DNA from 2 places in the Kluyvera huaxiensis genome. Region 2 is predicted to be linked to the other one. Evidence: predicted binding sites of a transcription regulator. Region 2 holds the regulator's gene; the other holds the start of a gene.
The links. The regulator PhoB, encoded in region 2, activates phosphate uptake and scavenging genes when phosphate is short. The targets are predictions, from matches to a motif close to CTGTCATAAAACTGNCNNAT.
Positions count from the first base shown of each region.

Region 1 (3,425 bases), on a different contig from region 2:
CATCGCCGTCGTTCGCGCGAGTGCTGGACGCCGGATGCGGGCCCGGCAGCTACAGTCGCTACTGGCGTGAGCGAGGGAGCTATGTCACCGCGCTGGATCTTTCTGACGACATGCTGCAACAAGCGCGACATCATCAGGCGGCAGATCGCTATTTGCAGGCCGATATCGAAGATATTCCGCTGCCGGAAGGTGGTTTTGAGCTGGTGTGGAGCAATCTGGCAGTGCAGTGGTGCAGCGATATCCGCGTGGCGCTGGCTGGGCTTTACCGTCAGCTGAGCCCCGGCGGAACGCTGGCATTTACCACCCTGACGGCAGGCTCTCTGCCGGAGCTCAATCAGGCCTGGCGCGCAATCGACAGCCATCCGCATGCTAACCGCTTTCTGCCGGAAGAGGCGCTACGCGATGCGCTGGCAGGCTATCGCTATCAGGAAACATCAACCTCTATCACACTGCCGTTCCCCGATGCGCTAAGCGCCATGCGCTCGCTGAAGGGAATTGGCGCGACGCACCTCCATCAGGGGCGCAGCAGTCAGCCATTAACGCGCGGCAGGTTGCAGCAACTTCAGCTGGCATGGCCGTCGCAGGCGGGCGAATGTCCGCTGACTTACCATCTTTTTACAGGAGTGATTACGCGTGATTGAGCGCTACTATGTAACCGGAACCGACACCGAAGTGGGGAAAACCGTCGCCAGCACCGCACTGTTGCAGGCAGCCCGTTTGCTTGGACGGCGCACCGCGGGCTATAAACCGGTGGCCTCCGGCAGCGAAATGACGCCAGAGGGATTGCGCAACAGCGATGCGCTGGCGCTCCAGCGTAACAGCGTGGTGCCGCTTGATTATGATGCGGTCAACCCATACACCTTCGCAGAGCCAACTTCCCCGCATATCGTCAGTGCCGATGAGCGGCGTCCCATTGAAGCTAGCGTGCTCTCGGCAGGATTACGTACATTGGAAGCGCAGGCGGACTGGGTGCTGGTGGAAGGGGCGGGCGGCTGGTTTACGCCGCTGTCACCGACGCTGACGTTGGCCGACTGGGTCAAAATGGAACAACTGCCGGTCATTCTGGTGGTTGGCATCAAGCTGGGATGTATTAATCATGCGGTGCTGACCGCACAGGCGGTACAACAGGCTGGGCTGCGCCTGGCGGGCTGGATTGCTAATGATGTGACGCCGCCTGGGCGTCGCCATGCCGAATACCTCAGTACGCTCCAGCGAATGCTACCAGCCCCTATGCTCGGTGAAATTCCATGGCTGGGCGACGCAGTAGAGACTCAACCGCTGGGGCACTATCTTTCACTGACCGCCCTCTGACGTTGTTTGCGGGTTATCTTCATTCGTAAGCGCTAACCCGCAGAAAACGTAAAAGAATCGAGCAAAATTTCCCTAATACAGCTACGTCTTTTCGCTGATAAATATCAAAATCAGCAGGAAAAAAAATATTTGCCGTGGCTTTTCGTCCATGTTGCGCAAATCGCCGGGTGGCGGGGGATAGGGGCTGGAGGTAGTTATCCACTATTCCTGTGGATAACCCTGTGTATTAGGGTTAGAAAACTTGCGGTAAACGAGAGAGCATGCGGCTTTCGCCTGAATTGACGCGAAACGCATCTTTTGCATGTTTTCATTTATTATCAATAAGATAAATAAAAGCAATGGCGTCACAAAAAGTGCTGTGAATTGCCATAAAACTTTCATGACCTATATTGACAAATGTTAAAAGAGAAAATGTTCTGGGGATAACCCTTTATGGCTGGTTTTTTATCTGGTCAGAGGATAAATTTCAGCCGCTCTTGCCTGTTATCGCCATGAGTACACGAAATACGATAATGCATCACTGGTTTTATATCCAGTATTTTTTATTGGCAATTCCGCAAGCGGCGAGTAGAATTAATCTCCAGCCCGGCCATCAGTCATCAGGTAGCGTTGTCCATGAGTAAACCCTTTAAGTTACATTCTGCGTTTAGTCCTTCAGGCGACCAGCCTGTTGCCATTGCACGTCTGAAAGAGGGGCTGGAAGACGGCCTGGCGCACCAGACTCTGCTGGGCGTAACCGGGTCGGGTAAAACCTTTACCGTGGCTAACGTCATTGCCGATCTCCAGCGGCCAACGATGGTGCTGGCACCGAATAAAACGCTGGCGGCGCAGCTGTACGGCGAAATGAAAGCCTTCTTCCCGGAGAATGCGGTCGAGTATTTCGTCTCTTACTACGATTACTACCAGCCGGAAGCCTACGTTCCGAGCTCCGATACCTTTATCGAAAAAGATTCCGCCGTTAACGAACATATCGATCAGATGCGTCTGTCGGCGACCAAAGCGCTGCTTGAGCGCCGTGATGTCATCGTGGTGGCGTCGGTATCGGCTATTTACGGTCTGGGCGATCCAGACCTGTATTTGAAAATGATGCTGCATCTGACGGTGGGCACCATTATCGATCAGCGGGCCATTTTGCGCCGCCTGGCGGATCTGCAGTACACCCGTAATGACCAGGCGTTCCAACGCGGCACCTTCCGCGTGCGCGGCGAGGTTATCGATATCTTCCCGGCGGAATCAGACGACATCGCGCTGCGCGTGGAGCTGTTTGACGAAGAGGTCGAGCGGCTGTCGCTGTTCGACCCGCTGACTGGGCATATCGAATCTACCCTGCAGCGCTATACGGTCTATCCGAAAAGCCACTACGTGACGCCACGCGAACGTATCGTGCAGGCGATGGAAGAGATTAAGGTTGAGCTAGCGGAACGACGCAAAGTGCTGCTGGACAACAACAAGCTACTGGAAGAGCAGCGTCTCAGTCAGCGTACCCAGTTTGACCTTGAAATGATGAATGAGCTTGGTTACTGCTCGGGCATTGAAAACTATTCACGCTTCCTTTCTGGCCGTGGACCAGGCGAGCCGCCGCCGACGCTGTTCGACTATCTGCCGGCCGATGGTCTGCTGGTTATTGACGAATCGCACGTCACTATTCCGCAAATTGGCGGTATGTATCGCGGCGACAGGGCACGTAAAGAGACGCTGGTAGAGTACGGGTTCCGCCTGCCGTCAGCGCTGGATAACCGCCCGCTAAAATTTGAAGAGTTTGAAGCGCTGGCACCGCAGACTATCTACGTATCGGCGACGCCGGGTAACTACGAACTGGAGAAATCCGGTGGCGACGTGATTGATCAGGTTGTGCGCCCTACCGGGCTGCTCGATCCTATTATTGAAGTGCGTCCGGTCGGTACGCAGGTTGATGATCTGCTATCGGAAATCCGTAAACGTTCGGTCATTAACGAGCGCGTGCTGGTGACAACGCTGACCAAACGTATGGCGGAAGATCTCACCGACTATCTGGAAGAGCACGGCGAGAGGGTGCGTTATCTGCACTCTGATATCGATACCGTTGAGCGTATGGAAATTATTCGCGACCTGCGTCTGGGGGAGTTCGATGTGCT
Region 1 is NZ_JBEFLV010000003.1:131,202-134,626, forward strand. It holds gene bioC (malonyl-ACP O-methyltransferase BioC) at 1-641, shown strand, start outside; gene bioD (dethiobiotin synthase) at 634-1,311, shown strand; gene uvrB (excinuclease ABC subunit UvrB) at 1,927-3,425, shown strand, end outside.
Region 1: a site for PhoB is predicted at 1,675-1,694, ahead of uvrB (excinuclease ABC subunit UvrB). Genes of this name have one in related genera too.

Region 2 (3,425 bases):
GGCGATCAGCCGTCGCTTTTGGCAATTAAACGTTCCGGCAGCAGGAAGCTAAAGCACGATCCTTTCCCCAGCGTACTGGTGATGTCTAATCGACTGTCGTGATGATTCACCGCATGTTTAACAATCGCCAGCCCCAGACCGCTGCCGCCCGTCTGCCTGGAACGCGCTTTATCAACGCGATAAAAGCGCTCGGTCAGCCTTGGCAGATGTTCAGGGGCGATGCCCGGGCCATTATCCTCGACGCTAAACAACGCACCGTGCGGCGCATGCTGCCAGCGTACGGTGATAAGCGTGCCTTCCGGCGTATGATTCACCGCGTTATAGACCAGGTTCGACATCGCGCTACGGAGCTGATCTTCATTACCCAGTACCTTGAGATTCTGGTCAATATCGAAATGAAGCTGGTGCTTATTGTGGCTCAGCGTTTGCGCTTCACGCTCAACCACCCGCAGCATCAACGGCACATCGATTTTTTCATTGAGCGTCAGCACCGGCGAGGCTTCAATTTTAGATAACGTCAGCAGCTGTTTAACCAGCCCTTCCATACGCTGAGTTTGCTCGCGCATCGTATGCAGCGCCTTTTCGCGCGGCATCCCTTCGAGCACCTGCTCCTGCATCATCTCCAGATAGCCTTGCAGCACGGTCAGCGGGGTACGCAGTTCGTGGCTGACGTTGGCGAAGAAGTTGCGGCGCGCGCCTTCCAGTTGATGCATTTGCGTGACGTCACGCGCCACCATCAGCAGTTGACGGTCGGTATAGGGCATCACACGAATCTCAAGATGGCGCCCGCTGTTGAGCACCAGGTGCAGCGGTTTGAGGAAATCGCGTTTTTTGAGGTGTTGGGTAAATTCGGGGTAACGCAGCAGGTTAAGAATGTTTTGCCCGCTATCGTCGGGCCAGCGAAGTCCCAGCAGCTGCTGGGCCAGGCCATTACACCAGAAAATGGCCCCCTCTTCCGTGGTCAGCACCACCGCATCCGGCAGCGATTCGGCACCGCTGCGAAAACGTTTGATAAGCCCACCCAGTTCGCGACGGCGCTTTTTATTACGTAACTGCATCTGGTTTAGCCCGTACAGCAGAGGCTCCCAGCTACCGCGTCCCGGCGGCGGGGTCATACTTCGGTCAACCCATAGCCACCAGGACAGCCGCAGTAAATTCCAGAAATGCCAGACCAGCAGTCCGGTCACCGCCGCCAGTAAAAACCACGGTAGATAGCCGAATACCATTCCCAGCACCAGGGCCGGGAGGCAACATAACAGCAGCTCCAGGGCCAGCCTTTTCCATGACAGCCGTTCCAGCACGGGTCACACTCCTGTCAAAAATTAGAAACGGGCGGAAAAACGATAACCCGTGCCGCGAACGGTTTGCACCATGCGGTCATGACCACTGTGTTCCAGCGCTTTGCGCAGACGACGAATATGCACGTCAACGGTACGGTCTTCAACATAGACGTTGGTTCCCCAGACGTGATTCAGCAGCTGTTCGCGGCTGTAGACACGTTCCGGATGCGTCATAAAGAAGTGCAGTAGCTTAAATTCGGTAGGTCCCATATCCAATGGGTTTTCACCGGTCATCACCCGGTGCGAGGTAGGGTCAAGGCTCAGCCCCTGCATCTCAATCACCTCTTCCACCGCCATCGGTGAAATACGGCGCATCACCGCTTTGATACGCGCGACCAGCTCTTTTGGCGAGAATGGCTTGGTGATGTAATCATCCGCCCCGGTCTCGAGGCCACGGACACGATCTTCTTCTTCACCGCGCGCCGTTAGCATCATTACCGGTATATCACGGGTGAGCGCTTCACGTTTGAGATGTTTAATAAATTGCAGCCCTGAACCACCCGGTAACATCCAGTCGAGCAAAATCAGGTCGGGCCAGGGTTCATTCAACTTGTTGATAGCGCTATCGTAATCTTCCGCTTCCACCGGCTGAAAACCGTTTTGTTCCAGCACGAAACACACCATCTCACGGATCGGCGCTTCATCTTCAACGACCAGAATACGTCTTGCCATTATTTGCCCTGTTTTAGACATCAGTATTATATACGGCGTCATTATGCGTCAGATTTATGACAGATTTATGAAAAACATGACCGTTAGATGATCGCGTTTTATCATTTATGACACAACGTTATCTCACGCATCGACCCTGGCCCAGGTGAATGTTTATAATCACCTTTACGTCATCTTTCACGGAACCGCTATGCGCATTATCCACACATCGGACTGGCACCTTGGCCAGAACTTCTACAGCAAGAGCCGAGCCGCCGAACATGACGCTTTCCTGCACTGGCTTCTGACCACCGCTGAAGCACAAAAAGTCGATGCCATTATTGTCGCAGGCGATATCTTCGATACCGGTTCGCCGCCGAGCTATGCGCGCGAGCTGTACAACCGATTTGTGGTCAATCTGCAACAAACCGGCTGCCATCTGGTGGTGCTGGCGGGCAACCATGACTCGGTTGCCACGCTTAACGAATCACGCGATATCCTTTCGTTTCTCAACACCACGGTCATTGCCAGCGCCGGTCACGAGCCGTTTATCTTAAACCAGCGCGATGGCGCGCCCGGGGCGGTATTCTGCCCGGTGCCTTTTTTACGTCCGCGCGACATCATTACCAGCCAGGCCGGGCTTTCCGGCAGCGAAAAGGTGCGCCAGGTGCTGGAAAGCATCACGGATTACTATCAACAGCAGTACCAGCAGGCCTGTGAACTGCGCGCCGATCAAAGGCTGCCGATTATCGCCAGCGGCCATCTGACCACCGTTGGTGCCAGCAAAAGTGACGCGGTACGCGACATTTATATTGGCACACTGGATGCGTTTCCGGCACAAAACTTCCCGCCCGCCGACTATATCGCGCTGGGGCATATTCACCGGGCGCAGAAAATCGGCGGCAGCGAGCATATCCGCTACAGCGGCTCGCCAATCGCTCTGAGCTTTGATGAAACCGGCAAGAGCAAAAGCGTTAACCTGGTGACGTTTGCTGACGGCAAGCTGGATGAAGTCACGCCGCTCGTGGTCCCGGTCACACAGCCGCTGGCGGTGATTAAGGGCGATTTTGACAGCATCAGCGCGCAATTGGCCGAGTGGCGAGATGCGGATAGCGAATCGGCAACGTGGGTTGACATTGAGATAACCAGCGACGAATACCTGCATGATATTCAGCGAAAAATTCAGGTTATCACCGATGACCTACCGGTCGAGGTGCTGCTGGTACGCCGCAGCCGCGAACAGCGCCAGCGTATTCTGGCAAGTCAGGAGCGTGAAACTTTAAGCGAGCTCAGCGTCGAAGAGGTTTTCCACCGCCGTCTGGCGCTGGAAACGCTGGAGGAGCCGCAACAGCAGCGCTTAGAAGTGCTATTTAATGAAACGCTACACGGCCTTGGCGAGGAGCAACAGCCATGAAAATTCTCAGCCTGCGCCTG
Region 2 is NZ_JBEFLV010000011.1:91,851-95,275, reverse strand. It holds gene phoR (phosphate regulon sensor histidine kinase PhoR) at 6-1,301, opposite strand; gene phoB (phosphate response regulator transcription factor PhoB) at 1,323-2,012, opposite strand; gene sbcD (exonuclease subunit SbcD) at 2,203-3,405, shown strand; gene sbcC (exonuclease subunit SbcC) at 3,402-3,425, shown strand, end outside.